Regions from separate parts of the Streptomyces sp. NPDC091282 genome, predicted to be linked through region 1. Evidence: riboswitches for the same ligand, from Rfam matches in the RefSeq annotation. Region 1 holds a riboswitch; each other region holds the start of a gene.
The links. A riboswitch is a leader RNA that binds a small molecule or an ion and turns the genes downstream of it on or off. The one in region 1 is predicted to bind cobalamin.
Positions count from the first base shown of each region.

Region 2: linked by a shared signal. The riboswitch ahead of ACIQOE_RS00335 (cobalamin biosynthesis protein) and the one ahead of ACIQOE_RS22265 (DUF4430 domain-containing protein) in region 1 are both predicted to bind cobalamin.
Region 3: linked by a shared signal. The riboswitch ahead of ACIQOE_RS34640 (CbtB-domain containing protein) and the one ahead of ACIQOE_RS22265 (DUF4430 domain-containing protein) in region 1 are both predicted to bind cobalamin.
Region 4: linked by a shared signal. The riboswitch ahead of ACIQOE_RS17850 (ribonucleoside-diphosphate reductase subunit alpha) and the one ahead of ACIQOE_RS22265 (DUF4430 domain-containing protein) in region 1 are both predicted to bind cobalamin.

Region 1 is NZ_JBIVUX010000004.1:758,611-765,652, reverse strand. Features, by position in the region: gene ACIQOE_RS22270 (hypothetical protein) at 1-1,315, shown strand, start outside; gene ACIQOE_RS22265 (DUF4430 domain-containing protein) at 1,571-2,062, opposite strand; cobalamin riboswitch at 2,095-2,229, opposite strand; gene rpsN (30S ribosomal protein S14) at 2,496-2,801, opposite strand; gene rpmB (50S ribosomal protein L28) at 2,801-3,037, opposite strand; gene rpmG (50S ribosomal protein L33) at 3,121-3,285, shown strand; gene ACIQOE_RS22245 (type B 50S ribosomal protein L31) at 3,320-3,574, shown strand; gene ACIQOE_RS22240 (GTP-binding protein) at 3,574-4,725, shown strand; gene rpsR (30S ribosomal protein S18) at 4,818-5,054, shown strand; gene ACIQOE_RS22230 (cobalamin-binding protein) at 5,427-6,338, shown strand; gene ACIQOE_RS22225 (CGNR zinc finger domain-containing protein) at 6,428-7,033, shown strand.
Region 2 is NZ_JBIVUX010000001.1:59,057-66,098, reverse strand. Features, by position in the region: gene cobN (cobaltochelatase subunit CobN) at 1-1,332, opposite strand, end outside; gene ACIQOE_RS00340 (cobyric acid synthase) at 1,329-2,840, opposite strand; gene ACIQOE_RS00335 (cobalamin biosynthesis protein) at 2,837-3,787, opposite strand; cobalamin riboswitch at 3,886-4,029, opposite strand; gene ACIQOE_RS00330 (hypothetical protein) at 4,184-4,411, opposite strand; gene ACIQOE_RS00325 (inorganic phosphate transporter) at 4,431-5,663, opposite strand; gene ACIQOE_RS00320 (class II aldolase/adducin family protein) at 5,924-6,655, shown strand; gene ACIQOE_RS00315 (alpha/beta hydrolase family protein) at 6,712-7,042, shown strand, end outside.
Region 3 is NZ_JBIVUX010000009.1:251,654-258,695, reverse strand. Features, by position in the region: gene ACIQOE_RS34670 (nuclear transport factor 2 family protein) at 1-132, shown strand, start outside; gene ACIQOE_RS34665 (YciI family protein) at 129-470, shown strand; gene ACIQOE_RS34660 (RNA polymerase sigma factor) at 467-1,726, shown strand; gene pgm (phosphoglucomutase (alpha-D-glucose-1,6-bisphosphate-dependent)) at 1,940-3,580, opposite strand; gene ACIQOE_RS34650 (hypothetical protein) at 3,701-3,994, opposite strand; gene ACIQOE_RS34645 (CbtA family protein) at 4,106-4,858, opposite strand; gene ACIQOE_RS34640 (CbtB-domain containing protein) at 4,880-5,101, opposite strand; cobalamin riboswitch at 5,140-5,275, opposite strand; gene ACIQOE_RS34635 (enoyl-CoA hydratase/isomerase family protein) at 5,347-6,405, opposite strand; gene ACIQOE_RS34630 (nuclear transport factor 2 family protein) at 6,767-7,042, opposite strand, start outside.
Region 4 is NZ_JBIVUX010000003.1:861,084-868,125, reverse strand. Features, by position in the region: gene ACIQOE_RS17870 (GntR family transcriptional regulator) at 1-72, shown strand, start outside; gene ACIQOE_RS17865 (DUF3311 domain-containing protein) at 196-468, shown strand; gene mctP (monocarboxylate uptake permease MctP) at 465-2,093, shown strand; gene ACIQOE_RS17855 (GNAT family N-acetyltransferase) at 2,198-2,704, shown strand; cobalamin riboswitch at 2,750-2,882, shown strand; gene ACIQOE_RS17850 (ribonucleoside-diphosphate reductase subunit alpha) at 3,009-5,375, shown strand; gene ACIQOE_RS17845 (ribonucleotide-diphosphate reductase subunit beta) at 5,375-6,388, shown strand; gene ACIQOE_RS17840 (hypothetical protein) at 6,301-6,561, opposite strand; gene ACIQOE_RS17835 (helix-turn-helix domain-containing protein) at 6,655-7,042, shown strand, end outside.

The DNA of each region.
Region 1 (7,042 bases):
GCCGGCACAGATCGCCACGTCGAAGACGAACGGCGTCGCCTACCTCAAGACCCTCCAGGCAGCGGACGGTTCGTACGCCGGGTCGGGTCTGTCCAACGAGTGGGCGTTCAGCGCGTTCGCCGCGGCGGGGACCGCCGCCGTGGACGTGACGCCCGGCGGCGACACCAGCAAGAACGCGAGAACCGTCTACCGGAACCTGCTCGCGACCACGAGCTGGCCGTCCGCCTCCCCCGTCGTCACCGACTACGAGCGCGCGACCCTCAACGCGTACGCCGCGGGAATCGACCCGTCACGGGTGTCCGCCTCCCGCAATCTGATCGCGGACATCTACGGCTACTGGCAGACCGCCGAGACCGGCTACTTCGGGCCCTCCGCCAACTTCAACGGAACCGTCTTCGCCGCGCTCGCCCTGAACGGCGCCAAGACCCAGTCCGGTCAGGTCCGCGTCCCGCAGGCGCTGCGCGACGCGATCGTCACCCGGATCCGCGCGAACCAGCACAACGACGGCGGCTGGAACTACAGCAAGGCCGAGGGCAACCCCACCCAGCAGGCCGCGACCAGCGACATCGACATGACCGGTGCCGCCATGGCGGCCCTGTGCGTGTCCGGCGTGCCCAACACCGACACCGACATCGTGCAGGGCAAGGCATTCCTCAAGAGCAAGCTGGTGGCGAGCAGCGGCGCGTTCAACGCCATGTTCGGCGTCAACACGGACTCCAACGGCTGGGCCGTGTCCGGCCTCAACGCCTGCGGCATCAACCCGCAGACCGGCGACTTCCTCACCGCCCAGGGCAAGACCCCGGTCGACTTCCTGATCGCCCAGCAGTTCAACCCCGGCGGCGGCTTCAAGTACCTGCCCGGTGACACCAGCCCCTCGGCCTACGCCTCCATCGACGGCCTGCGCGCGGTCGCGGGCGCCGGATTCACCGCCACCCCGCCCACCCCGGTCACCTCGGGCGCCCCGCAGTGGGTCGCGCAGGGCTCCCTCACCTCCGGTACGGCCACGAAACTGGCGCTGACCGTGGACGACGGCGCCGGGAACCTCAAGGTCTGCTCGGTCGCGCTGACCCCGACCGGCTCAACGACCACGCTGGGCGCCGTCCTGGACGCGGCCGTGGGCTCGGCCACCCCCGCCGGCTGCGTCACCTCCGTGACGCCGTCCTCCGGCACCGGCACGGTCACCGCTCTCAACGGCAAGGCCAACAGCGGCTCGAACACCTGGAAGGTCAGCGTCGACGGCGGGTCCTTCGCCACCGCCACGAGGGGGACGACGGTGGGTGTCGGCGACACGGTCGCGGTGCGCTGGGGCGCTTAGCCGGTCGCCGTCCGTCGTAGCACTCTCGACTCACGGCGGACGGCGGCATCACGCTCCTGGCCGCGCCCGGCGAACGCACCGAGCCGATCACCTGGGAGACGGTGCTGATCCTGCCATGCGGCTTCCCGCCCGAACGATTTCTGCGCGAGGTTGAGTGGTGCGCGGGACGGAGGCGCCGGCCCAGGTCCCGCACAGGGTGCGGGCCGGGGAGCCGGTCACGGCGTCCGAGGCCCGCACCCCGCAGAAGCCCTGTCCTCAGAAGGCCGTCCAGGTGAACGCCACCTTGTCCCCGGCGTTCAGCTTGAACTGGCAGCCGCCGACCGGCGTGGACGCGCCGTTGACGGAGATGTTCCAGTAGGCGGAGCTGCCGCCGCTGACGCCCTTGATGGCGTCGACGGAGTAGTCGTCGAACGACGCGTACCAGGTGCCGTCCCAGGTGAAGTGCCGTTTGTGGGCTGCGTCGTCGAGGGCGGCCGTGGGCGTCGGAACGGGCGACGGGTTGGCGGCGCCGTTGGTGCCGTCGCAGTGGTGCGTACCCCCGGCCACGGTCGTGACATCGTGTCCCCGGGTTCTGATCTTCCCCTGGTAGAGCACCCCGTCCGGTCCCTGCACGGTGAGGGTCACGCGAACACGACGGTTGGTGTCCGCCGCGCTCTGGGTGTGGGCGACCGCCGGGGCGGACACGGCGAGCGCGAGACCGAGGGCGGTCGCGGTGATCAGGGTGCGGTGTGCGGATGTACGGCGCAAGGCTGAGCCCTCCTGTAGACCATGACAGCGAGCAGCGGTTCACTGCGCACGCCGGGCATCCCGACTCACGGCCGCTTGCGGGCCGTACACGGTTGCAGGTCAGCGCCGGACTCCCACCGGCTTCCCCCGGTCGTGCGCATTTGCACGAAGTGCCCGCATCCTATGGGCCGTCGAGGACGCGGCACCAGACCTCGTGGAAGGGCTCCCGCAGGCAACGGGCCTGCGGGAGCCCTCCGTTGTCCCGCCCGCCGTCGCGAAGGGTGGGAGGACGATCACGGGGCGGGGCGCTCGCCGAACTCCGCCGGCACTCCCCCGCCGACGCCTCCGGATACGCCCTCGTCGGGGGCGAGTCGACACCGGCCACGGAGGGCCGCAGGCAAGGAACGGCGGCCCTGGAGGCCCGCATTGCTCCCTGGCGCAAGAAGCCGCTCTGTCACCAGGACGACTTGGTGACCCCTGGCAAGAAGCCTGCGTGGGCCTGCTCCCTGACTCGGATACGAGAGAGCCCGAACGTGCGCAGATACCCCCGCGGTCGGCCGTCGACGCTGTCGCGGTTGCGGACGCGGGTGGCGCTGGCGTCGCGGGGCTGACGGCGCAGTTCGGCGAGCGCGGCACCGCGCTCGGCCTCCGTCGAGGAGGGACGTCGAATGATCTCCTTGAGTTCGGCCCGCCGGCCGGCGAAGCGCTCGACGACCGCCTTGCGGTTCTCGTTCTTCGCGATCTTGCTTCGCCTGGCCATCAGACCTTCCCTCCCCGGGCGCGGATGCGTGCGACCGCCGCTTCGACGCCGATCGTGTCGACGGTCTTGATCCCGCGGGCGCTCAGCGTCAACCGGACGTACCGGCTCTCGCTGGGCAGCCAGTACCGCTTGCGCTGGATGTTCGGGTCGAAACGGCGGGTGGTGCGCCGGTGCGAGTGGGAGATGCGGTTGCCGAATCCCGGCCGGGCGCCGGTCAGTTGGCAGTGGGCGGACACAGGATGACCTGCCTCTCGTCGAAGGACAGAGTGTCGAAGGACAGAGTATTGATAATGGAAATCGTTCCCATATAGTAGCGCCCATGGCTCGCAACGAACTACGCCCGGTCATCAAGCTCCGCTCCACCGCCGGCACCGGCTACACCTACGTGACCCGCAAGAACCGCCGCAACGACCCGGACCGCCTGGTCCTGCGCAAGTACGACCCTGGCGCCGGCAGGCACGTCGACTTCCGCGAAGAGCGCTGACCCGACCGCCCACACACACTCAAGGGAGCCCGCCATGAAACCCGGTATCCACCCCGCCTACGCCCCCGTCGTCTTCCGCGACAAGGCCGCCGACTTCGCCTTCCTGACCCGTTCGACGCTCACCAGCGACAAGACCGTCCAGTGGGAGGACGGCAACACCTACCCGGTCGTGGACGTCGAGATCTCCTCGGCGAGCCACCCCTTCTACACCGGCACCGCCCGCGTCCTCGACACCGCAGGCCGCGTCGAGCGCTTCGAACGCCGCTACGGCCGTGCCGGGGACCGGTGATGCGCGAGGACGGCCGGCTCCCGGTGGTCATCGTCGCCGGTCTGCACGCCGACGCCCGCCGCCACGTGGTCGACCGTCTCCTGCGGGCGGTACCGGGCAGCATCGCCCTGCATCACGACCTCGCCACCGCCGGCGAGGGAACCGTACGACGGCTGGTGCGCGACGCGTCCGGCGTGCTCGGCTCGGGTCAGACGCCGCTGGTCAACGACTGCGCATGCTGCGCACTGCGCGAGGACCTCGTACCGGAGCTGGAGCTCCTGGCGAGCCACGGTCCGACCCGGCTGGCCGTCGTCGAACTGTGGGACTCGGTCGAGCCCAAGACGATGGCGGAGGTCGTCGCGGCGCACAGCGGAGATCTCCTCACCCTGGGCAACGTGATCACCGCGGTGGACCCGGCCCTGGCCCTGCCCTACCTCTCCAACGGCGACGACCTGGCCGAGGCGGGACTCGCGGCGGCCACGAAGGACCAGCGCACCGTCGGCGACACCTGGGCCCGGCAACTGGAGTACGCCCCCGTCCTCGCCCTCGTGAACAGCCCTGACGCGGACCGGGACGACCATGCGCTGCTGAGCCAACTTCACCCCACCGCCCGCCGGGTGGACGCGGACTCGGGAGAACTCGCCCAACTGGCCTTCGCCGGTTTCGACGTGGAGGCGGCGGCCGCGGCCCAGCACCCGGCCTGCGCACTGCTGCCCCAGGAGGCCGACGAAGCGGGCGTCACCACACTCGTCTGGCACCGCACCCGCCCCTTCCATCCCGAGCGTCTCTACCAGGCCCTTGAGGACCTGTGCTGCGCTGCCGCCCGCAGCAGGGGCCGCTTCTGGCTCGCCGACCGGCCCGACACCCTGCTCTCCTGGGAGGCGGCGGGCGGCGCACTGTGCGTCGAAGGCGCGGGACCGTGGCTCGCCTCCCTGCCCGACGCGGCGTGGGAACTGGTCCCCCCGGTACGGCGGGCGGCCGCCGCGCTGGACTGGCACCCGGACCACGGCGACCGCTGCCAGCACCTCGTCTTCACCTCACCCGGACTCGACCGCTCAGGCATCGAGCGGCTCCTCGACTCCTGCCTGCTCACCGACGCCGAGTACGCGACCGGGCCCGAAGGGTGGCGGCGCCTGCCGGCAGCCTTCGACCCCCTGCTCGACGCCGCATGACCCAGCACCGCCCTGTCGGCCCATCGCCCGTCACCGTCCCCTCCCGGGAAAGCTCACGCCCTCCCGGGAAACCTCACGGAAAAGGAATCCGCATGCCCCGACGCGTCAACACCCGCACGCCCCTGAAGCCCCGGTCCAATCCGCTGGTCACGGCCGGCATCACCTACATCGACTACAAGGACACGGACCTGCTGCGCAGGTTCATCTCCGACCGCGGGAAGATCCGCAGCCGGCGCGTCACCCACGTCACCGCCCAGCAGCAGCGCCAACTCGCCGCGGCCGTCAAGACCGCCCGCGAAATGGCCCTCCTCCCCTACTCCGGCAAGTGACGGGGCGCCACGGAGAGCGGTGACCACGAACCGGACCAGGAGCTCCCTCACGTGCTGGTGAGTGACGACCTTGCGGTGCGGGACGGCTACCGTCCACTCGACGACCGGCAAGCGGGCTCGTCTGCTTCGATCCGCAGGGAGAATGCCTCAGGCCCTGATCTGCCCGCAACTATCGGGGCCCCAAGGATGAGCCGAAGGGCTCCGGATGGCGGGAGATCCACTACCTGGGCGTCCGCGCTAGCCACGGCCGACCGGGCTCCGGCACCGGGCCGGCGGTGACGCCGCAGCCAGAGCCACCGCCGTGGGGGTCGGGGACACGATCACCGTGCGCTGGGGCGCGTAGCCTGCGGCAGCCCGTCGTAGGGTCGTGGTGTGCGCATCGTCTCCCTGCTGCCCGCCGCGACCGACATCGTCGCCGAACTCGGGCTGTCCGCGCGGCTGGTCGGCCGTACGCACGAATGCGACTGGCCGCCGCGCGAGGTGGCCCGGGTTCCCGTGGTGACCGGCGCCGATCTCGACCAGGACCGGCTGACCAGCCGGGAGATCTCGGACGCGGTGGGCGGCTCGGCGCACTCCGGCTCCTCCCTCTACACCCTCGACGGCGAGGCACTGGCGGCGCTGCGCCCGGACGTGGTGCTGACCCAGGACCTGTGCGACGTGTGCGCGGTGTCGTACCGGAGGGTCAGCGAGACGGTACGGCTGCTCGACGCGGACACCCGGGTGCTGAGCCTGGAACCGCGGACCCTGGACGATGTCCTCGACTGCCTGGTCACGGTGGGTGAGCTGCTCGGCGTGCGGGAGCGGGCGGAGCGGCGCCGGGCCGAGCTGCGGGCCCGGCTCGACCGCGTCCGCGCCGCGGTGGCCGGACGGGACCGGCCCCGGGTGGTCGCGATCGAATGGCTCGACCCGTTGTGGCCGGCCGGGCACTGGGTGCCCGAGCAGATCACGGCGGCCGGCGGCATCCCGCTGCTGGCGGCGCCCGGCGAGCACACGAAGCCGATGACCTGGGAGGCGGTCCGGGCCGCGCGGCCGGACGCGGTGCTGGTCCTGCCGTGCGGGTTCTCCCCCGAACGGACTCTGCGGGAGGCCGCGTCGCTGACCGGCCTGCCGGGCTGGGCGGAACTGCCGGCCGTGCGCGCCGGGCGGGTGCGGGTCCTGGACGGGCCGTCGTACTTCAACCGGCCGGGACCCCGGGTGGTGCGGGGCGCGGAGATCCTGGCGCGGGTCCTGCACGGGGTGGAGGCCGGTGAGCCGGTCACGCCGTCCGAGGTCCGGGCCCTGTGACCGGCACGCCGGGGCGTTAGACTCACAGCTGTAATAAGTGAATCGTCAACGGTCATGTTGCCATGACGGTGTCATCGAGGGAGTTCCCCATGCCCTGGACCGCGACGACCCGTTACGGCCTGGAGCCGGCCCCGGGCGGGCTGGCCTTCGTGCACGACTTGCTCAACACCCGGCCCGCGGGCAAACCGCGCACACCCGATCTCCTGGAGACCTTCGAGGACGCGCAGTCCTGGCTCGACCAGGCTCTCGCGAGCTGGAGCGCCGCGACCGGGCGGCCGGCGCCCGCCGTCGACCTGACGGCCGAGGACGCGCGGAGCCTGCGCGACTTCCGTCACGACCTCCAGCGCAGTCTGCGCGCCCGGCACGGCGACCCGGCCGCGGAGCCCGGCACCGCTGCGTCACTGCTGACCCTCCCCACCGCGCTGCGGCTCGACGACCACGGGGTCGTCCGCGTCGAGCCGCGCGGCACCGGCTGGCGGCGGGCGGCGTCGCTCGCGCTGATCGAGGCGTACGACGCACAGGGCGCCGACACCCTGCGCCGCCTCAAGGAGTGCAGGAACACCCGGTGCCAGGTCGCCTTCTACGACCGCTCCCGCAACAGCAGCGGCGTCTGGCACGACGTCCACGTCTGCGGCAACGCGGCCAACCTGCGCTCCTACCGGGCGCGCAAGCGGGCCGGCGCCGACCGGGCCTGACGGGGCCGC
Region 2 (7,042 bases), on a different contig from region 1:
GTCGACGTAGAGGGAGCCCGGCGGCTCGCCCCACGCCTCGGTCATCGCCTCCCGCAGCCGTGGGTCGAGCTTTTCGAACCACGCCCGGTAGTCGGCGAGCGGCACCCGCGCGGGCGCCGAGGCGAGCTGTTCCTCGGTCAGCCACTCCACGTCGTGCCCGCCGGCCTCGATCAGCCGGTGGATCAGCTCGTCGCCGCCGGAGGGGTACTCCGTGACGCCGTAGCCGGACTCCTTCAGGGCGTCCAGGACCCGGACCGCCGACGCGGGGGTGTCCAGGCCGACGGCGTTGCCGACCCGGGAGTGCTTGGTCGGGTACGCGGTGAAGACCAGCGCGACGCGCTTGTCCGCGTTCGGCTTGTGCCCGAGCCGTGCGTGCCGGACGGCGATCCCGGCGACGCGCCCGGCCCGTTCGGGGTCGGCGACGTACACCGGGACGTCGTCGGGACCCTGTTCCTTGAAGGAGAACGGGACCGTGATCAGACGGCCGTCGAACTCCGGGATGGCGACCTGCATGGCCGCGTCCATGGGGGACAGGGCGGCGTCCGACGCGTCCCAGGCCTGCCGGGAGGAGGTCAGGCACAGGCCCTGCAGCACCGGCACGTCCAGGTCGGCGAGGGCCCCGATGTCCCAGGCCTCCTCGTCACCGCCGGCCGACGCCTGCGAGGCGTGGGTGCCGCCGGCCGCCAGCACGGTGGCGATCAGCGCGTCGGTGCCGGCCAGGATCTCGAACAGCCCGGCGTCCGCTCCGCGCAGTGAACCGCAGTACACCGGAAGGGCGTTGGCGCCCCGAGCCTCGATCGCCTCGCACAGGGTGTCCACGAAGCCGGTGTTGCCGCTGAGTTCGTGGGCCCGGTAGAAGAGCACGCCCACCGTGGGGCGGTCCGGGCGGATCTCGTGGCCGCCGTGCACGCCGAACTCGGGCATCTTCCGCGGCTCGGCGAACCCCTCGCCGGTCAGCAGCACGGTGTCGGACAGGAACCGGGACAGCTCCAGGAGGTTCTCGGGACCGCCCTCGACGAGGTAGCGCAGCGCCTCCGCGACCACACCGGCCGGCACCGACGACTCGGCCATCAGCTCGGCGTCCGGCACGGTCTCGCCGCCGAGCAGCACGGTCGGGATGCCGGAGGCCCGGAGCGTGGCGAGCCCGTCCTCCCAGGCCCGCTTGCCGCCGAGCAGCCGTACGACCGCGATGTCCGCGCCGTCGATCAGCGCCGGCAGTTCCGCCGCGACGTCGACGCGCGTCGGATTGCCGATCCGGTAGCCGGCACCGGAGGCGGCGCGGGCCGCCAGCAGATCGGTGTCGGCGGTCGACAACAACAACACAGTGCTCATGCGGGTGCTCCCGGTGGAATGAAGGGCAGTCCTTGCGGCGCGCCCGACTCGATGAGCCGCCAGAGCGCGTCGGTGTCCGCGTGCTGTTCGATCAGGTCGCCGAGCCGGTCGAGCTGCTCCTCGCGCAGCGCGGCGAACGAGGTGTCCGGGGCGGGCACGAACCGGCGGCCCGCGGCGGCCGCCACCTCGCGCAGGAAGGCCCGGCGGAAGCCGTCCGACTCCAGCGAGCCGTGCCAGTGGGTGCCCCAGGTCTGCCCGACCCGGCAGCCGTCGAGGAAGGTCTCGCCGCCGGTCACCTCGGCGACCCCGTGATGGATCTCGTACCCCTCGACCCGCTCGCCGAGGGCCTCTCCGACGGGCCGGGTGAGGGTCTTCTCGCGGGCGAACCGGACCCGCACGGGCAGGACGCCGAGCCCGTCGACCCGGCCCGTGCGGCTCTCGACGTCGTCCTCGATCCGTTCGCCGAGGACCTGGAAGCCGCCGCAGATGCCGAGCACCGGCCGCCCCTCGGCGGCCCGGCGCCGCAGCGCGTCCGCGAGCCCCCGCTCGTGCAGCCATTCCAGGGCCCGGACCGTCCCGCGGGTGCCGGGGACGACGACGAGGTCGGCGTCGGCCAGTTCCTCCGGCCGGTCCACGAACCGCACCACGACGCCGGGTTCGGCGGCCAGCGCGTCCACGTCGGTGAAGTTGGACATCAGGGGGACGGCGCAGACCGCGACCCGCAGGACGTCCTCGCCGACGGGCGGGGCGAGGCTCGACTCGCGCACGGTGCCCCGCAGCGACACCCGCAGCCCGTCCTCCTCGTCGATCCCGAGCCCGTGCCGGAAGGGCAGGACGCCGTAGGTGTGCCGCCCGGTGAGGCCGTGCAGCATGTCCAGGCCGGGCTCCAGCAGGGAGACGTCGCCGCGGAACTTGTTGACGAGGAACCCGGCGACGAGGGCCTGGTCCTCGGGGGAGAGCAGGGCGACGGTGCCGAAGAAGGAGGCGAACACGCCGCCGCGGTCGATGTCGCCGACGACGAGCACGGGCATCCGGGCGTTGCGCGCGATGCCCATGTTCACGATGTCCGTCCGGCGCAGGTTGATCTCCGCGGGACTGCCCGCTCCCTCGCAGATCACCGCGTCATACGTGCCCCGCAGCGTGCTGAGGCAGTCGAGCACGGTGCCGAGCAACTGCTGCTGGCGTCCGCCGTGGTAGCCGCGCGCGCTCATCTCCCCGACGGGCTTGCCGAGCAGCACGACCTGGCTGCTGCGTTCGCCGCCCGGCTTGAGCAGCACGGGGTTCATCGGCGCGGTCGGCTCGATCCGGCAGGCCTGCGCCTGCATGGCCTGCGCCCGCCCGATCTCGGCGCCCTCGCGCGTGACGAAGGAGTTGAGGGACATGTTCTGCGCCTTGAACGGCGCGACCTTGACGCCCTGCCGTACCAGCCACCGGCAGATGCCGGCCGTGACGACGCTCTTGCCGGCGTCGGAGGTGGTACCGGCCACCAGGAGACCGCCGTTGTTCATGACGTCCTTCCCGACGGCCGTCCGCGCAGCAGCGCCCCGGCCGCGCTCACCCCGAGCGCCAGCCATCCCACCCGGCGCGACAACCGCACCGCCCGCTCGATGTCGGCGACTTCCACGGTCCGTCCCTCCCCGTTCAGCACCGGCCGGTGCTCGACGCGCCCCCCGTACGACAGCGTTCCCCCGAGCCGTACCCCGAGGGCGCCCGCGAACGACGCCTCCACCGGGCCGGCGTTGGGGCTCGGGTGCTTCGCCGCGTCGGACCGCCAGGCCCGCAGGGCGCCGCGCGGGTCGGTTCCGGCGACGGCGGCCAGGACGGCGGTCAGCCTGGCTCCCGGCCAGCCCGCCACGTCGTCCAGCCGCGCCGAGGCCCACCCGTACCGCCGGTAGCGGGCCGACCTGTGGCCCACCATGGCGTCCAGGGTGTTGACGGCACGGAAGCCGAGCAGCCCCGGCACTCCGCCGACGGCTCCCCACACCAGTGCGCCCACGACGGCGTCGCTGGTGTTCTCGGCGACGGACTCCACGACGGCCCGGGCGATCCCGTCGGCGTCCAGGGCCTGCGGATCGCGCCCGCACAGGTGCGGCAGCCGGGCCCGTGCCGCCTCGACGTCCCCGGCCCGCAGGGCGCGCCCGATGACGTCCGCCTCACGGGCGAGCGAAGTGCCGCCGACGACGGCCCAGGTGGCGGTCGCGGTGAGCACGACGGACGCGGCGGCCGAGGGGCGTACGGCCCGCTGGGCGAGCGCGCCCAGCGTCACGGCGCCGCCCGCGCAGACCGCGGTGTGCAGCGCGCCCCAGCCGCGGTGGTCCCGCCACAGCACCCGCTCGACGGCCCCGGCCGCGCGTCCGAACGCGGCGACCGGATGGCCGCGGCGCGGATCGCCGAGCAGCAGGTCGCCGAGAAGGCCGGCGGCGGCGCCGTACGCGAAGACGCGACCGGCACCCATCGGCTCAGCCCGCCGCGGGGGCGGGAAGGGGCCTGGTTCTCAACCTCGTTCGGCAGCCGCGCATGGCGAATTGTCCTCACTCAGGGTGTCCACGCCCTGGTTCGACGAGAACGGCGGTGAGAGTTCCTGGCTCGCGGGGCTGCTACCCCGGTGACAGTGGCGGGACCGCGCCGGATTCGCACCGGCTTCCTCTCATGCCGCCGTACTTGGCTCCGGAAGTCCACCACGCCCCCGGAAGACCCGTCAACTTGCCGTTGACCTGCGAGGGGAGTGTGTGGGAAGGCCCACACCGGTGGTTCGGAGGGGGCCCGTGGGGGCATGCCGAAGGCTCCCTCCCGGCGGACCGGGAAGGAGCCTTCGGTGGTGCGGGCGTTCGGCCGGTCCGGCCCCGCGGGGTCAGGACTTGGCGACGATCAGATGGATGCCGTAGGCCACGGCGACCGCGCAGGCCGCGAAGCACAGGTAGGCGGCGGTCACGGCCAGCGCCGCGGAGTTGCCCTGGGCGACGGCGCGTTCGCGGGCGGAGAGGCCTTTGATGCCGAGGGTGAAGAGGGCCACCATGCCCACGGTGACCACGAGGCTGACGCCGAGGACGGAGCCGATGGCTGCCCAGTCGATGTTCATGTCGGTTCTTCCTCGGGTGTCAGACGGTCGCGGCCGGGTCGGCGGCGGGAGCGGCGGGGGAGGGGATGGTGGCCGTCAGGCCGTCCGTGACCGGGCCCGCGGGCGGCGGGGTGACGGCGGCCATCGCCGCGGTGACCACGCCGGCCGGCTCCGCGGTGTCGTTGACGTTCGCGCTGTCCACCACCTCGCGGCGGGACAGCTTCCAGATCGCGGCGCTGGAGGCGACGAGGAAGACGGCGACGGCCGCGGTGCCCCAGTCGCCGAGGTCCGTCACCGACTCGGCGAGCGCGCCGACGACGGCGGCCGCGGGGAGGGTGAGCACCCAGGCGACCATCATCCGGGTGGCGGTGGACCAGCGGACCGTGCCGCCCTTGCGGCCCAGGCCCGCGCCCATCACGGAGCCGGAGACGACGTGCGTGGTGGAGAGGGAGAAGCCGAGGTGGGAGGAGGCCAGGATGGCGGTGGCCGCGCTGGTCTGGGCGGCGAAGCCCTGCTGCGGCCGGAGGTCGGTCAGGCCCTTGCCCATGGTGCGGATGATCCGCCAGCCGCCGATGTAGGTGCCGAGCGCGATCGCCAGGCCGGCGGAGAGGATGACCCAGGTGGGAGGGTTCGAGCCGGGGGCGATGGTGCCGCCCGCGACCAGCGCGAGGGTGATGATGCCCATCGTCTTCTGCGCGTCGTTGGTGCCGTGCGCGAGGGAGACCAGGCCGGCGGAGGCGATCTGGCCGGCGCGGAAGCCCTTGCGGGTGGCGTTGTCGTCGGCGTCCTTGCCGATCCCGTAGGACAGCCGGGTCGCCAGCAGGGCCGCGAGGCCCGCGACGACGGGGGCGGCGACCGCCGGGAGCAGTACCTTGGTGACCAGGACGTCGCCGTGGACCGCGCCGAAGCCGGCGGAGGCGACGGTGGCGCCGATCAGGCCGCCCATCAGGGCGTGCGAGGAGCTGGAGGGCAGGCCCACCAGCCAGGTCACCAGGTTCCAGAGGATCGCGCCGACGAGGGCGGCGAAGATGACCTCGGGCCGGATGCCGTTCTCGTCGACGAGGCCCTTGGAGATCGTGTTGGCGACCTCCACGGAGAGGAAGGCGCCCACCAGGTTGAGCGCGGCGGACATGGTCACCGCGATCTTGGGCTTGAGCGCACCGGTCGAGATGGTCGTGGCCATCGCGTTGGCGGTGTCGTGGAAACCGTTCGTGAAATCAAACGCGAGTGCGGTCACGACCACAATCGCGAGGATCAGCGAGAAGTTTTCCATTTACCCGAACAATCTTTAGAGGTCATCGGCTGTTGGACCGTAGGCAACCTGGGTGAACGGAAGATGAACTGAGTCGGTCACCATGGTGACCGAAATCGACTTCTGGGTGCCCGCGCGCGGGACGGGGTGCGGCCGCCGGCCGGCGGCGGGTCCGCCGGCCCTGTCGCCCGTTGGCCGGCGGCCCCCGGCGGGCGCCCTCGGCCGCCCCGCGAAACCGCCGAAGAGATTCCGGTCACCCGGCGGCCTGACAGGATCGGGTCATGGCTGAGCAGCGGCGGGACGGGCGGGACGGAGACGGACACGGCGGCGCACCGGACGGATCCGGGCCGCCACGGCGTGCGGCCGATGCCCAGGAGGCGGCGGCCTGGCGCGAACTCGTCGCCACCGCCCGCCGCACGGTGGCCGACGGACTGGTCGTCGGCACCTCCGGCAACGTCTCGGTCCGGGTCGGCGACACCGTACTGGTGACACCGTCGGGCGTGCCGTACGACCGCCTCACCCCCGCCGACGTGACGGGCGTCGACCTCGCCGGGCGCCAGGTCCTCGGCACCCTCGTCCCGACCAGCGAACTGCCGATGCACCTCGCGGTCCACAACAGCACGGACGCGGGAGCCGTCGTGCACACCCACGCCGTCGCCGCGACGGCCGTCTCCACCCTCGTCCCGGAACTGCCGCTGATCCACTACATGGCCGCCGCGCTCGGCGGACCCGTCCGGGTCGCCCCGTACGCGACCTACGGCACCGCGGAACTGGCCGCGAACATGCTCCGCGCCCTCGCCGGACGCTCCGGCTGCCTCCTCCAGAACCACGGCACGGTCACCTACGGCGCCACCCTGGCCCAGGCCTTCGACCGCACGGCCCAGCTGGAGTGGATGTGCCGCGTCTGGCTGACGGCCTCCTCGGTGCCCGGCCTGACCCCCGCCCTGCTCTCGCCGGACCAACTGGCCGAGGCGGCGGAGCGCCTGCGCGGATACGGCCGGCAGCCGGGCTGAACCCGGCAGGACCGCCTCCGCTGGCCGTCGTCCCGGTCCGCCCCGACACTGGACAGGTGCGCCCAGTCAAAGTCACCACGGCCGCCGTCGGTGCCGTACTCGCCGCCGGCGCGGCCGGGGTGGCCGCGGGGCGGTTCGCCAGCGACGCCGCCCTGAAGGCCACGCCCGGCCGGCCCCTGCCCACCGAGCCCCGGCTCACCGTGCACGGCACCGGAGCCGGCCGCGTCACCCTCACCCGGGACCTCGCCTCGCTGCGCCCCGGCACCTACGGCCTGGCCGGCGACGGCACGCACGCCGTCGTCGGCGCCGTCCTGGAGTCCGCCGCGACCACCCCGGACACCGTCGTACGGCGGCTGGAGCGGGTGACGCACGGCAGCCTCGAAGCCG
Region 3 (7,042 bases), on a different contig from region 1:
GTGAGCGGGGAGCCCCTGGACCGGACGGTACGGGTCACCACCGGCCACCGGGACACCGGCTTCGGCTGGCTGATCGCCCACGAGCACGTGTCGGCCGTGCCGGCCAAAAGCACCGGAGAGGAGCGGTCGTGAAGTACGTCCTGTTCATCTGCACGCCGGTCGGCGGCGAGGAGCTCAGCCCCGCCGAGATCGCCGAGGACCCGCGGTTCACCGCGTACGTGGACGAGGTCCGCAGCCGTGACGTCGTCAAGGGCGGCGCCCGGCTGCGGCCCGCGGCCGACGCGACCACCGTGCGCGTCCGCGGAGACGAAGTGCTGCTGAGCGACGGGCCGTTCGCCGAGACCAAGGAGTACGTCGCGGGGCTCGACATCATCGAGGTCGCCGACCTCGACGAGGCCGTCGCGCTCGCCTCCCGGCACCCCGCGGCGCTGGCCGGCGGCTCGGTCGAGGTCCGGCCGGTCTGGGAGTGACGGTCACGGACGACGTCAAAAAGGCCGTCGCCGCCGCCTTCCGCGAGGAGTGGTCCCAGGTCGTCGCCACCTTGATCCGGGTGACCGGCGACTGGGACCTCGCCGAGGAGTGCGCGCAGGACGCCTTCGCCCAGGCGCTCGTGCGGTGGCGGCGGGACGGGGTGCCCCACCGGCCGGGCGCCTGGCTGACCACGACCGCCCGCAACCGCGCCCTGGACGTGCTGCGCAGGGAGGCGGTGGGAGCGGCGAAGCTGCGGGAGGCGGCCGTGCCGGCACGCGACGAGGGACCGTACGACCCGGACCACGAGGGCGACGACAGCGGGGTGGCCGACGACCGGCTGCGGCTGATCTTCACCTGCTGCCATCCGGCGCTGGCCGTCGAGGCGCGGGTCGCGCTGACCCTGCGCACCCTGGCCGGGCTGACCACGCCGGAGATCGCCCGCGCCTTCCTGGTCCCCGAGGCGACGATGGCGCAGCGGCTGGTGCGCGCCAAACGGAAGATCCGCAACGCCGGCATCCCCTACCGGGTGCCGCCCGCGCACCTGCTGCCCGACCGCACCACGGGCGTCCTGGCCGTGCTCTACCTGCTGTTCAACGAGGGGTACGCGGCCACGGCGGGCGCCGGCCTGATGCGGGCCGGACTGTGCGCGGAGGCCGTCCGGCTGGCCCGGCTGCTCGCCCGGCTGATGCCCGACGAACCGGAGGTCCTCGGGCTGCTCGCGCTCCTGCTGCTGCACGACGCGCGCCGGGACGCCCGGGTGGACGCGGCCGGTGACCTGGTGACCCTGGAGGACCAGGACCGCTCGGCGTGGGACCGCGTCGAGATCGACGAGGGCACGGCCCTCCTGGAGGGCACGCTGCGCCGCGGCCGTCCCGGTCCCTACCAGATCCAGGCCGCCGTCGCCGCCTGTCACGCCACCGCCGCGACCGCCGCCGACACCGACTGGGCGGACATCGCCGGACTCTACGGCGAACTCCAGCGGTACGTGCCCTCGCCGGTGGTCCGGCTCAACCGCGCGGTGGCCGTGGGCATGGCCGAGGGCGGCGAGGCCGGTCTCGCCCTGGTGGCGGAGCTGGAGGCGGAGGGCGGCCTGGCGGGCTACCACCTGCTGCCGGCCACCCGCGCCGACCTGCTGCGCCGCATGGGCCGCGGCGGCGAGGCGGCCGCGGCCTACGAACGGGCCCTGGAACTGGTGGAGAACACGGCGGAGCGCCGCTTCCTGGAGAGCCGGCTCGCCGCGTGCCGGGCCGGGTAGCGGGGTCCGGCACACGGCGGAGGACCCGGCGGCGCGCCGCGACCGGCCGGTGCCGCGCACCGGCCGACCGCACGGCGCCCGCCCGAGGTCCGGCGCATCTCACCGCGTCCGCCCGCCGGGCCGCGCCGGCGCACCCTCGCGGCCTGAGCCGGACCCGCCGGCCACGGTCCGGCGCGGGCCGCGTCCGGCACGGGCCCGGCCGACGCGCGGTCGTCAGCCGCCGAGCGCGGCCGTCACGACCGCCTTGGCCTCCTCCTGGACCCGGGCGAGGTGGTCGGGGCCCTGGAAGGACTCGGCGTAGATCTTGTAGACGTCCTCGGTGCCGGAGGGGCGGGCCGCGAACCAGGCGCTCTCGGTGGTCACCTTGATGCCGCCGATGGCCGCGCCGTTGCCCGGGGCCTCGGTGAGGACGCCGGTGACCGGTTCACCGGCCAGGGTCTCGGCGGTGACCTGGGCCGGGGAGAGCTTGGCGAGGAGCGCCTTCTCCTCGCGGGTCGCCGGGGCGTCGATGCGGGCGTAGGCGGGCTCGCCGAAGCGGCCGGTGAGGTCGGCGTAGTGCTCGGACGGCGTCCTGTCGGTCACCGCCGTGATCTCGGAGGCGAGCAGGGCGAGCAGGATGCCGTCCTTGTCGGTGGTCCACACCGAGCCGTCCCGGCGCAGGAAGGAGGCGCCGGCCGACTCCTCGCCGCCGAACCCGATGGCTCCGCCGGCCAGTCCGTCCACGAACCACTTGAACCCGACGGGGACCTCGACCAGCCGCCGGCCGAGGTCGGCCGCCACCCGGTCGATCATCGAGGAGGAGACGAGGGTCTTGCCGATGCCGGTGTCCGACGGCCACCGGTCGCGGTGCCGGTAGAGGTAGGAGATGGCGACGGCCAGGTAGTGGTTGGGGTTCATCAGGCCCGCGTCGCGGGTGACGATGCCGTGCCGGTCGGCGTCCGCGTCGTTGCCGGTGGCGACCCGGAACGCGTCCCGCTTCTCGATCAGCGAGGCCATCGCGTACGGCGAGGAGCAGTCCATGCGGATCTTGCCGTCCCAGTCCAGCGTCATGAACCGCCAGGTGGGGTCGGTGTACGGGTTGACCACGGTGAGATCCAGGCTGTGCCGTTCGGCGATCCGGCCCCAGTAGGCGACGGAGGCGCCGCCGAGCGGGTCGGCGCCGATGCGCAGCCCGGACGCCCGGACCGCGTCGAGGTCCAGGACGCTGGGCAGGTCGTCGACGTAGACGCCCATGAAGTCGTACCGGCCGGTGGTGGGCGCGGCGAGCGCACGCTCGTACGGGATGCGCTGTACGTCCTTCATCCCGCCCGCGATGATCTGGTTGGCGCGGTCCTGGATCCAGGAGGTGGCGTCGGAGGCGGCGGGGCCGCCGCTGGGCGGGTTGTACTTGAAGCCGCCGTCGGCGGGCGGGTTGTGCGACGGGGTGACCACGACGCCGTCCGCGAGGCCGGTGGTCCGGCCGCGGTTGTGGGTGAGGATGGCGTGCGAGACGGCGGGGGTCGGCGTGTAGCCGTCGGCGCTGTCGACCAGGACGGTCACGCCGTTGGCGGCGAACACCTCCAGGGCGGTGACCTTCGCGGGCTCGGACAGGGCGTGCGTGTCGGCGCCCAGGAAGAGGGGGCCGTCGGTGCCCTGGCCGCTCCGGTACTCGCAGATGGCCTGGCTGGTGGCCGCGATGTGGTCCTCGTTGAACGCGGTCGCCAGGGACGATCCGCGGTGCCCCGAGGTGCCGAACGCCACCCGCTGGGCCGGGTCGGCCGGCTCGGGGTGGCGTGCGTAGTAGGCCGTGACCAGCCGGGCCACGTCGACGAGGTCCTCCGGAGCCGCCGGCCGGCCCGCTCGCTCATGCGGCATGAGTCCACTTCCTCCGCAGTCGTTGATCGATCGCTGGACGCCCATCTTTCCCTGCCCGCGGCGGCGGACGCGAGTGCGGCACCGGTGCTCCCGCGAAGTCACGGCGGATTCACGGCCGGTTCACACCAGTCGCGGGGTACCCGGGGCGCGGTGGCGGCGGAGCAGGTCCGCGATCGCGCAGCGCAGGCACTCGGCGTCCGGCGGGTGGCAGTCCGCCGTGCCGCCGACCAGGTCCTCCAGTTCGCTCAGGAGCTGTTCGGTCCGCTTCACCTGCTGGGCGAGCACCCGGACCCGGGCGCTCTGGCCGCCGATCTGCCGTCGGCTGGCCACCAGTTGTTCGTACTCGCGGACGGTGAGCGCGACGGCCTCGTGGCCGCCGAGGGTGATACGACGTGGCTGGGGGTGTCGTGCCACTCGGGTCCTCCGCTGCTCGCCTTGGGTCGTCCGCGCCCGGTCCGCCGGTGCCAGGAGAACGCGAGAGGGCCCCCGGTCGGTTCCGAAGGGCCCTCGCGTGGCGTGAATCGATCAGTTCGCGGCGGGAACCGCACGTCCGGCCGGAGCCGTCGCGGGCTTGGGGTTGAGCTGCCGGTGCGCCAACTCGCCGAAGACCAGGCCGAATCCGCCCCACAGCACCAGCTGGATGGCGAGCGCCGAGAGCCGGAACCGCCACAGCAGGGTGGCCGGGAAGTCGGCCGGCACCTCGTTGATGACGGGCAGGAACTGGTAGGCCAGGGCGATGACGACGGCGAACGCGGCCACCGCGGTGACGGTCGCCCACCAGGTGCCGAGGCTCGGCCGCAGCCGCTTGCCGAGGAGGGTGGCGGCGACCGCGAGCAGCACGCTGAGCACCATCATCAGGAAGTACAGCGTGGTCCGCTTGCCGATGGTGTCCGGATCGCCCACCGACGGCGGGTTGGCCGGGTACTTGAGGAAGGGCACCACGTAGACGGCGAGCAGCGCGCAGCCGGACAGCAGCAGCGTCGTCGCGCGCGGCGAGAAGCGGCCGACGCGGCCCAGGGCGAAGCAGAAGGCGAGCGCGGCGATGCCGCCGAAGGCGACCCCGTAGACCAGCACGCCGGTGGCCAGGCCCGCGGTGGACTGGAGCGAGCGGGAGACGACCTCCATCTCGTGCTCGTGCGCGTGGGCGTCCTCGAAGCCGATCGCCTTGTCGACGTTCGGCTCACCGAGGAGGTAGGCGACGACGAGGGCGAGCACGCCGGCGGCGAGGCCGGCGAGCATGCCCCGCACCAGGAGGTTTCGTACGGTTGCGGAGTTCATGAGCGGATGGCGTCCCTCGCGTCAGTGGCAGGGGAAGCCGAGGAGGTGACGGGCGTCGTGCACCCATTCGTGGACGTCGGTGCCGCTGAACACGGAGGTGGCGCCCTGCTCGGCGCCGACGAAGTAGAGCAGGATGAGCATGAGGATGCCGAAGAAGACCGCCCAGGGAGCTATCGCGCTCAGCGGCAGCTTGGCGGGAACGACGGGGGTGGTGGCTGTCGGCTGCGCGACGGTCTGCGCCATGGCAGAACCTCCTCTGGGAGTTCGCGTCCCATCTCGGTGGTGCACTGGACGACGGCTACGGGTCTGACTTACGAGCTCCCGGGGGTGCTCGCACACAGTGGCGCGACCGTGCCGGACTTGCACCGGCTTCCGTTCTGTCGTCATCGATACCGGACAGACGGTACCGCGTGTCAGGGGCACGGCCAAGACCGCCCCACCAGGCGTGATCTTCCTCTCCCGTCCGGTGACCTGCCGATGTCGCCGGATCAGCGGTGCGGATGTCCCGCGCCGTCGGCCAGTCCGAGTTCGCGCGCGCCGAGCGGGGCGAAGAAGCGGTCGACGTCGGCGTCGGTGACCTCGGCGAGGGTGGCCGGGGACCAGTGCGGGTCGCGGTCCTTGGCGATGACCTGGGCGCGGATGCCCTCCACCAGGTCGGCGGTGGACAGGGCGGCGCAGGAGACGCGGTACTCCTGGTCCAGGACCCGCTCCAGGCCGCCGAGTCGGCGGGCCCGGCGGAGCGCTGCCAGGGTGACCTTGAGCGCGGTGGGCGACCGGGACAGCAGGGTCCGCGCGGCCTCCTTGGCGGCGGGGTCGGGGTGGGCGAGCAGCCGGTCGACGATCTCCTCGACCGTGCCCGCGGTGTAGCAGGTGTCGATCCATCCGCGGTGCGCGGCCAGTTCGCCGTCCGGCGCGGGCCGCACGTGCCGGGCGAGCGCGTCCGGTACGGGCCGCTCGGCGAGGTCGGCTGTCAGCTGCCCGATGCGGTCGGAGGGGACGAAGTGGTCGGCGAGTCCGCACAGCAGGGCGTCCGCGGCGCCGATCTGCGCACCCGTCAGGGCGAGGTGGGTGCCGAGTTCTCCCGGGGCGAGGGCGAGCAGGTGGGTCCCGCCGACGTCGGGCACGAACCCGATCCCGGTCTCCGGCATCGCGATCCGGGAGCGTTCGGTGGCGATGCGGACACTGCCGTGCGCCGAGACACCGACCCCGCCGCCCATCACGATCCCGTCCATCACCGCGACGTACGGCTTCGGATACCCGGCGATCCGTGCGTTGAGCCGGTACTCGTCCCGCCAGAACGCGGCCGCCGCGCTCCCGTCGCCGTCCCGCGCGTCGTCGTGCACGGCCCGGATGTCACCGCCCGCGCACAGCCCCCGCTCCCCCGCGCCGCTGATCACCACCGCCTCGACGGCCGGATCCCGCTCCCAGGCCGCGAGCGCCTCGTCCATGGCGAGCACCATCGCGTGCGTGAGCGCGTTCAGGGCCTTGGGCCGGTTCAGCGTGATGTGTGCCGTCCGGCCGTCGGTGCGGAACAGGACGTCGCTCATCCGAGGACCTCCGTGCGGCGGCGGGTCGCGTTGACGCGCATGATCTGGTCGGTTCCTTCCGCGATCCGGTGGGCCCGCGCTCCGCGGACGATCTTCCCGCCACCGTACGCGCCCGTGCGGGCGGGCCGGTGCGGGCGGGCGGTGCGTCGCGGTACCGCCGGGCCGTGGCGGCCGCCCGGTCCGGCTAGGGCGTGTTGCGAAAGTCCCGTCGTTCGCCCGGAGGGCGGGCCGCGCGGCGTCAGGTGCGTGCTCTCGGCGTGCCGGGCGGAAGTCCTCGTACTGGATGTACTTGGGCTTTCGCCCGGTGCGGCGAGAGTGCGTGCATGGCGTCGCGCGGCAGGCGGGACTTTCGCAACACGCCCTAGCCGCGCAGATGCCGGCTCACGTCTCCCACCAGGTTGATCGTGACTCGTCGGGCGGCGAACCTCCAGGTGCCGTCGCGGAGTTCGAAACGGTCGAGGTAGCGGCCCGCGGCGATCGGCTGGAGGGGCAGCAGGCCGGGCAGCGCCTGGAACACGGTGACGTAGGAGCGGGCGGTGGCGGTGCCGGCCGCCGCGTCGGTCTCCACGGCGATGTTCGTCGTGGCGTGGTGGGTGCGCGGGGTGCCGTCCTCGTAGCGGATCACGGACTCGCGGAG
Region 4 (7,042 bases), on a different contig from region 1:
GAGTGGGTGCGCTCGGTGTACCGCGGCGACCGCTACAAGTTCGTGGCCCGCCTCAAGCGCCCGCAGGACTGACAGCGGGCGCCCTTCACAGAATCGACATACCGATAGCCGGACGGCTACTTCCGCTCCGGTGACGCCGTGACCTAGATTGCCTGCGCGTTACACAGGCGAACGGTGAGGGGACGGAGCCGCGGTATGTCGGATGTACCTGAAGTGAGTCAGCCGGTGGTGACACCGATACGCGTGGTCATCACCGTCTGCCTCGTCGCGCCCTTCGTGGCGATGCTGTGGGTGGGCTCCTACGCGAAGACGGACCCGACGTTCATCGGGATCCCGTTCTTCTACTGGTACCAGATGCTCTGGGTGCTGATCTCCACCGCGCTCACGATGACCGCGTACCAGCTGTGGCAGCGCGAGCAGCGCGCCCGCAAGGCGGCCGCCGGTACGGACGGGGGTGCGCAGCGGTGAAGGACGGTGTGAACGGCGTCGCGCTCGGCGTCTTCATCTTCTTCTTCCTGGCCGTCACGGTCATGGGATTCATGGCCGCGCGCTGGCGCAAGGCCGAGAACGAGCACTCGCTCGACGAATGGGGCCTGGGCGGCCGGTCGTTCGGCACCTGGGTGACCTGGTTCCTGCTCGGCGGCGACCTGTACACGGCGTACACCTTCGTCGCCGTACCGGCGGCGATCTACGCGGCGGGCGCGGCCGGCTTCTTCGCGGTGCCCTACACGATCCTCGTCTACCCGCTGATCTTCACGTTCCTGCCCCGTCTGTGGTCGGTCTCCCACCGGCACGGCTACGTGACGACCTCGGACTTCGTGCGCGGGCGCTTCGGCTCCAAGGGACTCTCGCTGGCCGTCGCCCTGACCGGCATCCTGGCGACGATGCCCTACATCGCGCTCCAGCTGGTCGGCATCCAGGCGGTCCTCGACGTGATGGGCGTCGGCGGCGGCGACGGCACCAACTGGTTCGTGAAGGACCTCCCGCTGCTCATCGCCTTCGGCGTGCTGGCGGCCTACACCTACTCCTCGGGCCTGCGGGCGCCCGCGCTCATCGCGTTCGTGAAGGACGGGCTGATCTACCTCGTCATCGCGGTGGCGATCATCTACATCCCGATCAAGCTGGGCGGCTTCGACGACATCTTCGCCAAGGCCGGACACGCCTTCGCGCAGGTCAATCCGGCCACCGGCAAGCCACGCGGCGCGCTCGCGCCACCCGAGGCCGGCCAGTGGACCTACGCCACCCTGGCCCTGGGCTCCGCGCTCGCGCTGTTCATGTACCCGCACTCGATCACCGCGACGCTCTCCTCCCGGAGCCGGGACGTGATCCGCCGCAACACCACGATCCTGCCGCTGTACTCCCTGATGCTGGGCCTGCTCGCGCTGCTCGGCTTCATGGCCATCGCGGCGGGCATCAAGGTCACCAACGGCCAGCTGGCCATCCCCCAGCTGTTCGAGGACATGTTCCCGGACTGGTTCGCGGGCGTGGCCTTCGCGGCGATCGGCATCGGCGCCCTGGTCCCGGCGGCCATCATGTCCATCGCGGCCGCGAACCTCTTCACCCGCAACATCTACCGGGACTTCATCAAGCCGGACGCCACGCCGAAGCAGGAGGCCAAGGTCTCCAAGCTCGTCTCGCTGCTGGTGAAGGTCGGCGCGCTGGTCTTCGTCCTCACCATGGACAAGACGGTCGCCATCAACTTCCAGCTGCTGGGCGGCATCTGGATCCTGCAGACCTTCCCGGCCCTGGTCGGCGGCCTGTTCACCCGCTGGTTCCACCGCTGGGCGCTGCTGGCGGGCTGGGCGGTGGGCATGGTCTACGGCACGGCCGCGGCCTACGGCGTGGCCTCCCCCACCCAGAAGCACTTCGGGGGCTCGGCCAAGGAGATCCCCGGCATCGGCGAGATCGGCTACATCGGCCTGACGGCGTTCGTGATGAACGTGGTGGTCACGGTGGTCCTGACGTTCGTCCTGAAGGCCCTGAAGGCCCCCGAGGGCATCGACGAGACGACGCCGGGGGACTACACGGCCGACGCCGGCGACCCGGGCGTGGAGAAGGAACTCCCGCCGGCCGTCGCGGAGGGCGCCCACTAGGACGCGCCCTCCAAGGGGCGCGGGGAACGCCACCGCGCACGACCCGCAGCGGGCCGCCGAAAAGACGTCACGTCGGCGGCCCGCCGTCGTACACACTCCTGCGCATGACGATCCGCATCCGCGAAGCGCGGCCCGCCGAATACGGCGTCCTCGGCGAACTGACGGCCCAGGCCTACCTCAAGGACGGCCTCCTCGACTTCGGCGAGAGCGACTCCTACCTGACCGAACTGAGGGACGTGGCGAAACGGGCGGCCGCGGCCACCGTTCTCGTCGCCGTGGCCGACGACGTCCTCCTGGGCGGCGTGACCTTCGTCCCGGGGCCCGGCCCGATGGCCGACCTCGCCGCCGCGGACGAGGCGGAGATCCGCATGCTCGCCGTCGACGGCGCCGCCCGCGGCCGGGGCGCCGGCGCCGCGCTCGTCCGCGCCTGCGTCGAGCGCGCACGCGCCCTCGAAGGCTGCGGGAGGATCGTGCTGTCGACGCAGCGCACCATGGAGTCCGCCCACCGGATCTACGCACGCCTCGGCTTCGTCCGCACACCCGAGCGGGACTGGAATCCCTTGCCGCAGCTGGACGGCATCACTCTCCTCACCTATGAGCTGACACTCTGACACCTCCGCGACACAACATGTGGGGGTGCTACCGCGACCCGGCACTAGATGTATGCTCATGCTCGCTGTCGCCGCAGGGGAATCCGGTGCGAATCCGGAACTGTCCCGCAACGGTGTACTTGCGCACATCTGTGCGCGAGCGTCAGTCCGAGGACCTGCCGACAGCCGACGCCCGGCCGTCCGGCCCGGGTGTTCCGACGTCCGGGCCTCGTGGAGTGGGCCGGGGACGCGACACGCGTGCGTGCGCCCGTGTGCTGCCCCCTGCCCTCCGCCAGGCCCCGAGCCGAGCGAGGGAGAGCCCCACGTGACCATCGCGCCAGCCGAACCGGCTTCAGCGACCACCTCTGTGGACGAGGACGGTCCCGGCACCGCGTTGCTGCGGACCCTGACCGGGCTGACCGCCGACCTCCCCGACGCCGACCCCGGCCGGGTCGCCGCCGCCGCGCTGCGCGGCCGCTCGGCGCGGGCCGACGAGGCGGAGCTGCGCGAGCTGGCCACCGAGGCGGCCGCCGGTCTCATCTCGGAGGACCCCGCCTACTCCCGGCTCGCCGCCCGGCTGCTGACGATCTCCATCCGCGCCGAAGCCGCCTCGCAGGGCGTGACGACCTTCACCGAGTCCGTCGCCGTCGGCCACCGCGAGGGCCTCATCGCGGACCGCACCGCCGACTTCGCGCGCCTGCACGCGGCCCGCCTGGACGCCCTGGTCGACCCGGCCGCCGACGACCGCTTCGGCTACTTCGGCCTGCGCACCCTGCACAGCCGCTACCTGCTCCGGCACCCGATCACCCGCAAGGTCGTCGAGACCCCGCAGCACTTCATGCTCCGCGTCGCCGCCGGCCTCGCCGAGGACGACACGGCCCGCGCCCTGGACGAAGTCGCCGCGCTCTACGGGCTCATGAGCCGCCTCGACTACCTGCCCTCCTCCCCCACCCTCTTCAACTCCGGCACCCGGCACCCCCAGATGTCGTCCTGCTACCTCCTGGACTCCCCCAAGGACGAGCTGGACTCCATCTACGACCGCTACCACCAGGTGGCCCGGCTCTCCAAGCACGCAGGCGGCATCGGCCTCTCCTACAGCCGCATCCGCTCCCGGGGTTCGCTGATCCGCGGCACCAACGGGCACTCCAACGGCATCGTGCCGTTCCTCAAGACGCTCGACGCCTCGGTCGCCGCGGTGAACCAGGGCGGCCGGCGCAAGGGCGCGGCCGCGGTCTACCTGGAGACCTGGCACTCCGACATCGAGGAGTTCCTGGAGCTGCGCGACAACACCGGTGAGGACGCCCGGCGCACGCACAACCTGAACCTCGCGCACTGGATCCCGGACGAGTTCATGCGCCGGGTCAACGCCGACGGGCAGTGGTCCCTGTTCTCCCCCGCCGACGTGCCCGAGCTGGTGGACCTGTGGGGCGACGAGTTCGACGCGGCCTACCGCGCGGCGGAGAGCCGGGGCCTGGCGCGCAAGACCATCCCGGCCCGGGACCTGTACGGCCGGATGATGCGCACCCTCGCGCAGACCGGCAACGGCTGGATGACGTTCAAGGACGCGGCCAACCGCACCGCCAACCAGACCGCCACCCCCGGTCACGTCGTCCACTCCTCGAACCTCTGCACGGAGATCCTGGAGGTCACCGACGACGGCGAGACGGCGGTCTGCAACCTGGGGTCGGTGAACCTCGGCGCGTTCGTCGACACCGCGAGCGGTGACATCGACTGGGAGCGGCTGGACGAGACCGTGCGCACCGCGGTCACCTTCCTCGACCGGGTCGTCGACATCAACTTCTACCCGACCGAGCAGGCCGGCCGTTCCAACGCCAAGTGGCGTCCCGTGGGCCTGGGCGCCATGGGTCTCCAGGACGTCTTCTTCAAGCTGCGGCTGCCGTTCGACTCCGCCGAGGCCAAGGCGCTCTCCACCCGGATCGCCGAGCGGATCATGCTCGCCGCGTACGAGGCCTCCGCCGACCTCGCCGAGCGCGGCGGCCCGCTGCCGGCCTGGGAGAAGACCCGTACCGCGCGGGGTGTGCTGCACCCGGACCACTTCGGTGTCGAGTTCACCTGGCCGGAGCGCTGGGCGGCGCTGCGTGCGCGGATCGCGACGACCGGGCTGCGCAACAGCCTGCTGCTGGCGATCGCGCCCACCGCCACCATCGCTTCGATCGCGGGTGTCTACGAGTGCATCGAGCCGCAGGTCTCGAACCTCTTCAAGCGCGAGACGCTGTCCGGCGAGTTCCTCCAGGTCAACTCCTACCTGGTGCGGGAGCTCAAGGACCTCGGCGTCTGGGACGCCCGCACCCGTGAGGCGCTGCGCGAGGCCAACGGCTCGGTGCAGGACTTCGCGTGGATCCCGGCCGACGTGCGGGCGCTGTACCGCACGGCCTGGGAGATCCCGCAGCGCGGTCTGATCGACATGGCCGCGGCCCGCACGCCATACCTGGACCAGGCCCAGTCCCTGAACCTGTTCCTGGAGACGCCGACCATCGGCAAGCTCTCCTCGATGTACGCGTACGCCTGGAAGTCGGGCCTGAAGACGACGTACTACCTGCGTTCGCGCCCGGCGACCCGGATCGCCCGCGCCGCGCAGGCCCAAGCCACCGTTCCCGCCCAGCAGACGGCCGTCGAAGACGCGGTCGCCTGCTCCCTGGAAAACCCCGAGTCCTGCGAGGCCTGCCAGTAATGACCACCCAGAAGAAGAACCTGCTCGACCCGGGCTTCGAGCTGACTCTGCGCCCGATGCGCTACCCCGACTTCTACGAGCGCTACCGGGACGCCATCAAGAACACCTGGACCGTCGAGGAGGTCGACCTCCACTCGGACGTCGCCGACCTCGCCAAGCTCAGCCCCTCCGAGCAGCACCTGATCGGCCGGCTGGTGGCGTTCTTCGCGACCGGTGACTCGATCGTGGCGAACAACCTGGTGCTGACGCTGTACAAGCACATCAACTCCCCCGAGGCGCGGCTCTACCTGAGCCGTCAGCTGTTCGAGGAGGCCGTGCACGTCCAGTTCTACCTGACGCTGCTGGACACCTATCTGCCCGACCCGGAGGACCGCACGGCCGCGTTCGCCGCGGTGGAGAACATCCCCTCCATCCGCGAGAAGGCCGAGTTCTGCTTCCGGTGGATGGACTCGGTGGAGAACCTGGACCGGCTGGAGTCCCGGGCCGACCGCCGCCGCTTCCTGCTCAACCTGATCTGCTTCGCCGCGTGCATCGAGGGCCTGTTCTTCTACGGCGCCTTCGCGTACGTCTACTGGTTCCGCAGCCGGGGTCTGCTGCACGGTCTCGCCACGGGCACCAACTGGGTGTTCCGCGACGAGACGATGCACATGAGCTTCGCGTTCGACGTGGTCGACACGGTCCGCAAGGAGGAGCCGGACCTGTTCGACGACGAACTCCGCCAGCAGGTCACCGACATGCTGCGGGAGGCCGTCGAGGCCGAGCTGCAGTTCGCCCGTGACCTGTGCGGCGACGGCCTGCCCGGCATGAACACGGACTCGATGCGCCAGTACCTGGAGTGCGTCGCCGACCAGCGGCTCGGCCGCCTCGGCTTCGCTCCGGTGTACGGCTCGGAGAACCCGTTCTCCTTCATGGAGCTGCAGGGCGTTCAGGAGCTGACGAACTTCTTCGAGCGGCGGCCGTCCGCGTACCAGGTCGCGGTGGAGGGCACCGTGGACCTGGACGAGGACTTCTGAGCCTTCTGAGCCATCGGGGTCTCCCGCTCTCCGCGGTCCTCGTGGGCCTCCCTGATCTGCCGGTCGATGCGCCTGTCGCGCAGGACGCCGAGCACGGACGGGAGGGCCATGAGGACCAGGATCCCGAGGACCAGGACCATTCCGACGAGACCTTCGATCTGGTTTCCGTTCATGGACACCACTGTCCCGCCGGATGCTCCTTACCGTGAGTGGCAGCACTGCCACACACCCTCGAATTACTGCCATCGGCGAGGCACACTGGCAGCATGCTGACGAACGTGGCCGCGGTGCTCCTGGACGGTGTGCATCCCTTCGAGCTCGGAGTGGTGTGCGAGGTCTTCGGCCTCGACCGCTCCGACGAGGGGCTGCCGGTGTACGACTTCGCGGTGGTCTCGGCGGAGGGGCCGTCGCTCGCCACGCATGTGCCGGGCCTGACGGTCGCCACGCCCTTCGGCCTGGACCGGCTGGAGGAGGCGGACCTGATCGCGGTGCCGGCGGCCGACTCCAACGTCGACCGGGAGTACCCGCCCGAGCTGCTCGACGCGCTGCGCCGGGCCGTGGACCGGGGCGCCCGGGTGCTCAGCGTCTGCTCCGGCGTCTTCGTGCTGGGCGCGGCCGGACTGCTGGAGGGCCGCCGGTGCGCCGTGCACTGGC